One region of the Frankia sp. CgMI4 genome, then DNA from elsewhere that is predicted to be linked to it. Evidence: riboswitches for the same ligand, from Rfam matches in the RefSeq annotation. Region 1 holds a riboswitch; the other holds the start of a gene.
What was found. Region 1 has a riboswitch for cyclic di-AMP ahead of Manayef4_RS02985 (peptidoglycan-binding protein). Riboswitches for the same ligand answer to the same signal wherever they lie in the genome.
Positions count from the first base shown of each region.

Region 2: it holds a riboswitch for cyclic di-AMP, as region 1 does, so the genes downstream of both, Manayef4_RS00180 (transglycosylase family protein) here and Manayef4_RS02985 (peptidoglycan-binding protein) in region 1, are expected to answer to the same signal.

Region 1 is NZ_MAQZ01000036.1:10,189-15,342, reverse strand. Features, by position in the region: gene Manayef4_RS02995 (asparagine synthase-related protein) at 1-1,722, opposite strand, end outside; gene Manayef4_RS25625 (lasso RiPP family leader peptide-containing protein) at 1,734-1,844, opposite strand; gene Manayef4_RS02990 (AfsR/SARP family transcriptional regulator) at 2,038-2,874, opposite strand; gene Manayef4_RS02985 (peptidoglycan-binding protein) at 3,132-3,881, opposite strand; cyclic di-AMP (ydaO/yuaA leader) riboswitch at 4,373-4,571, opposite strand; gene Manayef4_RS02975 (alpha/beta hydrolase) at 5,104-5,154, opposite strand, start outside.
Region 2 is NZ_MAQZ01000002.1:35,533-39,593, forward strand. Features, by position in the region: gene Manayef4_RS00175 (peptide deformylase) at 136-1,785, shown strand; cyclic di-AMP (ydaO/yuaA leader) riboswitch at 2,283-2,458, shown strand; gene Manayef4_RS00180 (transglycosylase family protein) at 2,461-2,841, shown strand; gene rlmB (23S rRNA (guanosine(2251)-2'-O)-methyltransferase RlmB) at 3,047-4,061, opposite strand, start outside.

The DNA.
Region 1 (5,154 bases):
GTCCGACTCGATCAGGCCGAGATCGGCCAACGGGCTGTCATCGCACAGCTTCACCAGGACGTCCTGGCTGGTGCGCAGGCCCTGATCCTCCTCGGCGGCGGTATCCGCCTTGGTCTCGCGGCGCAGGCATTCCTGCGGCACCAGCCGGCGCATGGCCTCCTGCAGTAGCGGTTTGTACTCCCACGGACCGGTGCGCTCTTCGGGCCGCACCGCCAGCACCGCCCGGACCACCCGCTCGTCGAGGAAGGGTGCGGCGAGCGGCGGGCCGACCGGATCGGCGAGCTGGTCGAACAACCGGAACACCGCCGCGCCAGCGCGGATGGCGAAGAGATCGGCGTGGCCGTCCCGGGTCTCGGCCAGCGGCCGGGCGCGCCGGACGGCCTCCGCGAACGCTCCGGCCAGCAAGTCGAGGGCCGTCGGCGTGAGCCAACCCGGGACCACAGGCGGAAAGGCCCAGTCGAGCGAGGCCAGGACGCCCGGGTGGGATCGGCCGGAACCGGCCGGACGGCGCGCGTGGCCGACCGTGGCACGGCGGGCCTGGTCGAGCGCATCGGCCATGTCGGCGAGGCAGTCCCGGTAGCCGCGCGGGCGCATCATTCGCAGGCACGCCATCCACGGCCAGCCCTCCTGCGCTCGGTGTCCGCGCAGGTCGTGCAGCGCCCGCCGGGGCCGGCGGCGCAACAACCGGGGGAGGTAGGCGGGACAGCCGTAGGCGACCTCGTCACCACCGAACCCGGTGAGGTGCACCCGCGGCCCGTACAGCGCGACCCGGTCAAGACCCGCGCGCAGCTTCGCCCGGTCGCCGATGCCGACGAACGGCCGGTCGAGCGGTTCGTCGGCGTCGGCGATGCCGTCGTAAACGAGGGGAAGCCCGGCGGCGGGCAGGATCTCGCGCGTGACGCCAGGGAGCGTGGCCGCGGCCCGCGCGGCGTCGTCGTCACCGGGATCGGGGGCGATCCCGGTGAGCGCGACCACGTCGGCGGGGCCGCGCGCGGCCAGGCAGCACACCGAGGTGGAGCTCAGTCCGCCCGACAGATCACAGCTCACTGTCCCGCCGCCGGCGACCCGCGCCGCCACGGCCTCGGCGAGAGCCGCCCGCAGGGTCGGCGCCCCCTCCGTGCGGGACCGCACCGGTGCCGGTCGACGCCACCACCGCAGGACGGTGGCCTTCTCGTCAGGGCCGACGAGAAGGTAGTGATCCGGGGGCAGCGCGTCGATCGACTCCCAGAGCACCAGGTCATCGAGCGGATGGGGCGGTGACGGGTCGAGCAGCGACAAAGCCAGCGCCGTCCGGTTCAGCGGGGCGCCCGTGAGCCGGGCAAGCACGTCGGCGCGGTCGGCGGCGACCAGGTGGCTGCCCAACCGGGCGGTGAAGACCCGCCGGGTTCCCGTCGGGCTGCCCTGGACGCGACGGTGGCTGTCGATTTCGGCGATCACGTGGTAGTCGCCGGCCACGGCGCGCGCGAGGTCGAGAGCGTGCACGTCACGGGCCGAGAGAAGCAGCCGCAGGAGCTGTCGCGCGTTGGTCGCGGCACACCCGATCAGGGCCAGCCGCGAGCGCCCGGCGACGGCACTGACCATGGCATCGTCCGGCCAGTTGCCGACGATCCACGGCCGCCCGGAGGCATACCGCAGCATGCGACGAGCCCCCGGCGGACGCACGACGGGATCACGGTCGGCCAGCACCAGAAACCAGCAGGACGGAATCGGGACCACCGCCACCCCGGCCGCCGTCACGCAAAACGCCGCCAGGAGTAGTCACGCCCCCAGCCCCAGCGGCCGTTCGTCACTGCGGCGAAGCTGCCGGCATCTTCCAGTCGCGGGGGGAGGTAGATAGCCTTCATCGTCTTCTCCTCAGCGGTTTCCGCGCGCCCTCGCCCCGGTGGCGTGCGCCCCGGTGGTGATACACGGCGGCGCCGCGCGCGTGGCCCGGGCGCCGGCCGGCTGGTCCAGCCCGTATGGTTGAAATTCCCCCGCCGGGTTCACTGGCGGTTCAGCTGACTTCCGGCGCACGACTCGGCCGGCACGGCCGTGGCATCAGGTGACCCACGAGTCCGGATTCAGTACATGCTGATGGGCACGCCGCAGTTCGACACCGGGCTCGATCCCGAGTTCGGTCACCAGCCGCCGGTAGACCGTCTGGTACTCGGCCAGTGCCTCGGCCCGCCGGCCGGTGTGTTCCAACGCAAGGATCAGCTGGGCCCAGAGACGTTCCCGGGTCGGATGTTCGACCGTGAGCGCCCGCAGGGTCGGCAGCACCCGGTCGTACTCGCCGAGGGCCAGGCGGGCGTCGATCAGGTCCTCGCACACCGCCCAGCGAGCCTCCTCCAGCCGGAGGACCTCCGCGCCCGCGATCTCCGCCGGGAGCTCGTCGAAGGCGTCCCCCCGCCACAGCGCGAGGGCGCCTTCGAAAAACCCGGCGGCGCGTTCCGGCGAGCCGGCGCGCACGGCGGCGCGGCCCTGCTCGGCGGCCGATTCGAACCGCTTAGCGTCGATCTCACCGGACGCGACGACCAGGCGGTACTCCCCCGGCCGGCTCTCGATGCGCCCGGGGCCGTTCCCCCCGGCTCCGGACGTGTCCAGGGGCGGCCGGAGGGTGTGCCGCAGCTCCGAGAGATAAGTCTTGATGTTGCCCCCGGCGGAGCGCGGCGGGGCATCCTGCCAGAGCGCGAGCCGCATCCCGTCCACACTCACCCACTGGCCGGCGTGCAGCAGCAGGGTCAGCAGCAGTATGCGCTTCTTGCGCTGGTCGATGCGGACCTGCTCGCCCGAGGATCGCCGCACCTCCAGCGGCCCCAGGACCGCGAACAGGAGACCGGCCCCGGTCACGGAGGATGCGTTCGGACTCGCCTCAGGTAGGTAGTCGTCGAGCATCGTGGCTCTCATCGATCGGGCCCCCGTTTCGGTTTTCCCGTGCGGGCCGGCTGGTCCCGTGCGGGCCGGCTGGTCCCGCCCGGGCCGATGCCGTCTCCCGACCCGGTGCTCCCGGCCGGGTGCTGGCCCGGTGGCTGAATACCCCCACCTCACCCCGGGTAGTCATCCGGTGCGTGCGGATATCGAGCAGCGCCCTCGGGCGGGTCGGGAACACCGGCCGGCGGCAGCGGAGCCCGGTCGGCGGGCCTCGATCAGAGTCAGATCCCGAGCTTCGCCCGCGTCTGCGGTCCGACGATCCCGTCAACCACCAGACCGTGCTTCAGCTGGAAGTCCTTGACCATGTGGTTGGTCTGGTACCCGAACTTCCCATCCACGCTGATCGGGTAGCCAAGGCTGGCGAGCCTCTTCTGGATCTGGTGGACGTCGAGGCGGAACCCGAGGCCGACGGCCAGCGACGGGTAGCGGGCCGCGGGTGCCACCACGGCCGCACGCACCGGGGCAGCCAGCGAGGAGTAGGAGATGTTCGTGAACCGCACGCCGCGCGAGACGGCCGCCGCCGCCGCCTGTCCCCGGGCCAGGTAGCGGTAGTGCAGGCCGTTGGTGTAGGCGCTCCAGGCGGTGATGCCCTGGCCTTCACAGACCTTCTTCGCCGCCCAGGCGTTGACGGCCGGGTCGTAGAGGTTGCGGTTACCCACCCAGCCGGCGTGGGCCCGCATGTTGATCTGCCACAGGCCGCGCGAGTCCTCGCCGTAGGTGGCGTGGGCGTAGGGGTTGCCGCCGGACTCCGCAAGAGCCACCGCGACCCAGGTGGCCAGCGGAACGCCGCGGCAGCCGGGCAGTCCCGCGTTCGCGGCCGCGCTGGCGATCGTCACATCGGGGACCGTGGTGGCGGCCCTGGCCGGGCTCGCGGTGGCGAACATGCCGGCGCCGGCGCCGATCACACCGACGGCGGCGACAACGGCGCCCCGGGTCCGGGTGGAACGTTTCCGATGCTTTCCCTTGGCCATTTCTTTGACATCTCATTTCGGTGTCGTCGAACACAGACGGGTGATCGAGGGGAGGGATGCCGCTCGAAGGAGGGCGAGCGGAGACGACCGCGCTGGAGAAGGGCAGCACCCAGTGCCGGTCTGCCGGTGCGCCGAGAGGCCGTCCGGGGACGACCGGGGACGACCGATCGACGCGCCCTGGGGATCCCGGGGTCGATGGYCTGAACAGCACGGCAGGCGGCCGTGGTCATTCCGTTCCAGGCCTGGCGGGCCCGGTGGACGGCAGGGGTCAGCCGACCACAGACGACGAGGCCGGGTGGCTTTCAGCCGAGCTGGTGGTATGGCGCGTCAGCGCGATCGGCCGGTACGGGCACCGACCGGATGGCACGTTCTCGCGAAGACGTCAGGGCGAGAACGGCGCCCCGTATGGCGGGGACGCACCGCGGGTCGCGCCGAACGGCGTCACGGTCCAGAAGACCGGAGCCGAGCGTTCCTGAAACACAGGCAACGTCGAGTCCTTCCCGTACGCCTGCGAGGTTAGCRGTCGGGTTCGGGCCGGGAAGCCCGGCCYTTTCCGCGGCGTGCGCGTAACGGCTTAACCCCAAGGGTGGCCCGCAACGAGCCACCCGGAGGAACGTGGTTCCCCCGCTTCTGCCCAAGATCTCTCGGAGGGAGCTGCGGACCGTGGACAGAACTCGGCGTCGGCCCGGAGCTGTTGATACCCCGCAACCGTAGCGAACTACAGACCGTAGTGACAAGTACGAGTTGTGCCGAATCTGGGCGCATGTTGGTCACGATGCGTGCATAACGCTGCGATGCCGCAACTCTCGGACATCAATAGCAGCTACCGGTAGCGACGCAGATCACCCGTCACGACCGGATCTTGGCGATATGGCCGGTCTGTCGAGACGGGGACCGGTGGCCACGAGGTCCGGTAGTCACCGGGACCGCCCGGCCGTCCGGCAACCCAACCCCGGCAACCACGGCAAGCGGGAAGCCTGGCCCGGGGGTCGGGTGGCGTGCGGACGGGTACGCAAACGCGAACGGCGCAGGCTTCGAGCCTGCGGCTCGAAGCCTGCGCCGTTGAAAAACGGACGATGCGGTACGGGACGGACGACTGACCCGCGGATTCGCGTGATTCGCGCCGGCACCCGCCGAGGAAACACCTGCTGAGCGGTTGGGCCTCCCGCGAAGGCACACCCCGATCGGACCGGCACGCGGGCGCGCCCGGCACCGGGCGAGATCAGTCGACCGACCGGTCCCGCTGCCGTTGCCGTGGGGCCAGCCGCGAGAC
Region 2 (4,061 bases), on a different contig from region 1:
ACAGTCGAGCATTCAGCCGGACATCTGTGCCCGTTTGACATGGCGTCGTTATCCTGATGTGTCGACTGACGGAGGACTGATCGCCCGATTTCACTCCGGCCTTCACCGACCGTACCGACATGGAAGGCCGTTTCGATGTCGTACGAATCTGGACCTTACCGGGTATCGCCCAGGCTGCTGGCCCGGGAGGACTTCCGGGCGGCGTGCGCGACGCGGGACTTCCGCACGGTGTTCCGGCTGATGAAGAAGTACGACGGTGCCAGCCAGAATCGCATCGCATCTCCGGTGGAAGGGCTCAGCCAGAGCAGGGTCAGCCGGATCATGCAGGGCGAGGACCACATCGCCCGGCTCTCCCTGATCGAACGCATCACCGACGCGCTGCGCATCCCGGGCAGTTATTTCCACCTGGCCGCACGGCCGTGGGAGGCGGCACGGGACGTGCGCGAGCCGCCCGGGCCGCCAACGGTTCCGGCCGGATCCGGCCCGACGCCGGTAGCCCACGTCGCGACCCCCTCCGTCGACCCGGCCCCGGCCCCCGGCCCCGTCGTCGCCGAGAGCCCGGGCCGGCTCCCCCCCGGACCGGGGGGCCTGGTCGTCGAGGAGGACCGGGCCGAACTCCGCTACGACGACAGCATGTACGTCGCCCACCAGCGAAGACGTCTTCTCAACGCCGGCAGCGAACCGGTAACCCGGTATCTGATGCGGATATCGGTCGACCGGTTCCCGGGAGATCCGGAACGCTCCGCGCGGTTGTACCGATCCGATCCGCTGCGCTGGGAGGACCTCCAGCTCAGCGCGCACTGTGGCGGCGAGCAGATGGCCTGGCAGGTCAAGACCGACTGGGACGCGCTCAAGGAGGTCTGGCTGCTCTTCGAGAACAGCCGAGGACGATTTCCGCTCTATCCCGGCGAATCGGCGTGGATCAACTACAGCTACCAGGTAAGCAGGGAGAAGTGGGGGCCGTGGTTCCAGCGTGCCGTGCGGGTACCGACGAGTTTCCTCTCGGTGCGGCTGGACTTTCCGGCCGAGCTGGATCCCGTGGTCTGGGGCATGGAGACGTCGATGACCGCCGATGCCTTCCCGTTGCGGACCGCAGTCGCCCGCACCGACTCCGGCGACCGGCGGATCTTCACCTGGTCGACCACCGAGCCGCCGCTGCACGCCCGCTACCGRCTGGAATGGAACTTCCGGGCCACCGTGCCGGAACGTGATCCGGCCACGGAGACCGGAACACGTCCCAGCGATCAGATGGCGGCCGTCGGCATCGTGCAGGAGGGTGAGGCGATCCTGCGGCAGCCGGCCCGCCCGTTCGCTCTGCCCAACGAGGCCGAAGACGCGCGCCGGGTCGTCGCCGAACTGTCCTCCGCCCTCGAACGGGTGTCCGCCCTGCACACCTTCGGCAAGGGCCTGGGCATCGCCGCGCCGCAGGTCGGCATCAACCGCGCCGCGGCGATCGTGCGTACCGCGGGCGGCGACACGCTCACGCTGCTCAACCCCAGCGTCATCGAGACCTCCCGAGAGACCGACGAGCAGTACGAGGGCTGCCTGAGCTTCTTCGACGTCCGTGGCCTCGTCCCCCGGCCGCTGGAGCTGCACGTCGAACACACCGATATCGATGGCAACCGGCACATCACCGTCTATCGGCAGGGGCTGGCGCGGCTCGTCGCTCACGAGATCGATCACCTGCACGGTCAGCTCTACACGGATCGGATGCGGGCCGGAACCACACCGATCCCGGTGGAGCAGTACCGGGGTACCGGCTMGGCCTGGTCCTACAACCGCTGACCAACCCGAACGCACCCGCCCCGCGGGCGGCACGTCGGCATGCCGACGTGCCCACGTGCCGACGTGCCGACGGCGCAGCGCCGGGACCGGGTGTCCGACACGGACTGTTAGATCCGACATATGACATGGTTCCCTCGTGCCGTATAGTCCGGAAAGCAGGCGATAGGTGCGGGTCCGCCGGAACGTCGACACAGATTTTTTCGGAACCTGGTTAGAGACTGCCGGCAGCGGGTAGTGGAGGCTCGATCGCCACGCGGCGGAACAGATTCCCCACGCATCGCKTATTGTTTACCGTCAGCGTGACGACCCAGCCACGAACTGGGGATTTTCAGCCCACTGAACAACCTCTAGGATCGGGCGCGCACGCGGGCGCGAAACACCATTAAAAAGATCGGGACAAGTAAGTGGGGTGCACTGTGTGCATCCTCACGTACTCTTGTTTTTCCCGGGTCACTCTCAGCTATGTTCGTTGCCGTGCCGTCACCTGATGGCATGCGTCGGGCGGCACGCCGAATCCTGCCCCCGCTCGACGAGAATCAAACCTTTGGCAGGAGCGGGGGAACCAATTCCGGGCGCCGATAAAAGACGTCCTCGGGGTGAAGCCGCGATGCGCGGCCGGGCATTCCCAGCCCGAACCCGACAGCTCACCTCGCAKGCGTGGGGAAGGGCAACTCAATGTCCAACGCTCGTTCGCTCGCTCGTGGTCTCAACCGCATCAGGCTCGGTTCCCGGGCCTTGATCGCCGCCACCACTCTCGCGGCCTCGATCGGCGGTGGCCTCGCGCTGTCCCAACCGGCCAGCGCGTCGACGAACGCCGACCACTTCCTCTCCAAGGTGATCCCTTGTGAGTCCGGGGGGAACCCCCGCGCGGTCAACTCCATCGGCGCCGGCGGGTTGTTCCAGTTTCTGCCCAGCACCTGGCACGGGGTCGGCGGCAAGGGTCTGCCGCAGCACGCCAGCGTCGCCGAGCAGTGGCAGCGCGCCCGCATCCTGTACGCCCAGCAGGGGACGAGCCCCTGGTACGCCTCGAAGCCGTGCTGGGGTCACAAGATCTGAGCTGCCCGACTTCCCGCGCCAGCCTTCACCGTCCGCGCCCGGCCGGTACTGATCGGCGCGCGGTCAGCAGCCCCGTGTCCCGTCCGGGACACGGGGCTGCGCGCTACGTTTCCCGGTCACGGTTTCCCGGTCACGGCGACGTCGGCCAGCTCAACTTCCGCGGCCCCGCCCGGCGGAGACCCGGCGGACCCACCGATCGGCCGGCTCAGCCGATCCGACGGCGGCGGGCGATCTCGGCCAGCGTGATCCCGGCGGCCAMCCCCGCGTTGAGGGACTCCACCGCACCCGCCATGGGGATCCGGACCCTCACGTCGCAGCGCTGCTCGACCAGCCTGGACAACCCGCGTCCCTCGGAACCGATCACCAGGACGAGGGGGTYGGTCGCCATCGTGAGCTCGTCGATGCTCACTTCACTGTCCGCGGCCAGACCGACAACGAACTGGCCGCCCGCCGCGTAGGAGACGAGCGTGCGGGCGAGGTTGGTGGCGCGCGCCACCGGCAGCCGGGCGGCAGCCCCCGCCGAGGTCTTCCAGGCCGCGGCGGTCACGCCGGCGGCCCTACGCTCCGGAACGACGACGCCGTGGGCACCGAAGGCGGCGGCCGAGCGCACCACGGCCCCGAGGTTGCGAGGATCGGTGACCCCGTCCAACGCCACCAGCAGACCCGGAGGGGACGAGCGCGCGCGGGCGAGGAGATCATCCGGATGGGCATACCGGAACGGCGGTACCACGAGGGCGAGACCCTGATGCGGAGCGGTGCCACACATCCGGTCGAGATCCGTGCGGCCGACGTCGGCCACGGCGATCCCGGCCCGCCCGGCGAGCCGGCGGGCGTCGGCGAGCCGCTCGTCGAAGTCCAGCCCGCCGGCGATGAAAAGGGTCGACGACGGTACCCCGGCCCGCAGCGCCTCGACCACCGCGTTGCGCCCGACCACCAGCTCGTCGCCCTCGGTCCGCCGTGGGCGCCCGGCCCCCGCGGAACCCCCCACGGCGCTCGGCCCGGTGGTGGCCGCAGCTGCGACGGCGCGGCCACCATCCCCGCGCCGGCCGGCGGCCGCTCGACCCCGCTCGGCTCCGGCCGAGGCGGAACGGGCCGCCGCAGCCGCCGCCGCACGACGCTGGGCGGGATGGCCGGGGCGCAGCTGCGCGGGCGGAGTGGCCCCACGGCCCTCCAGCGCCTTGCGGCCGTGACCGCCGCTGCCCGTGGAGGCCCCCTTGCGG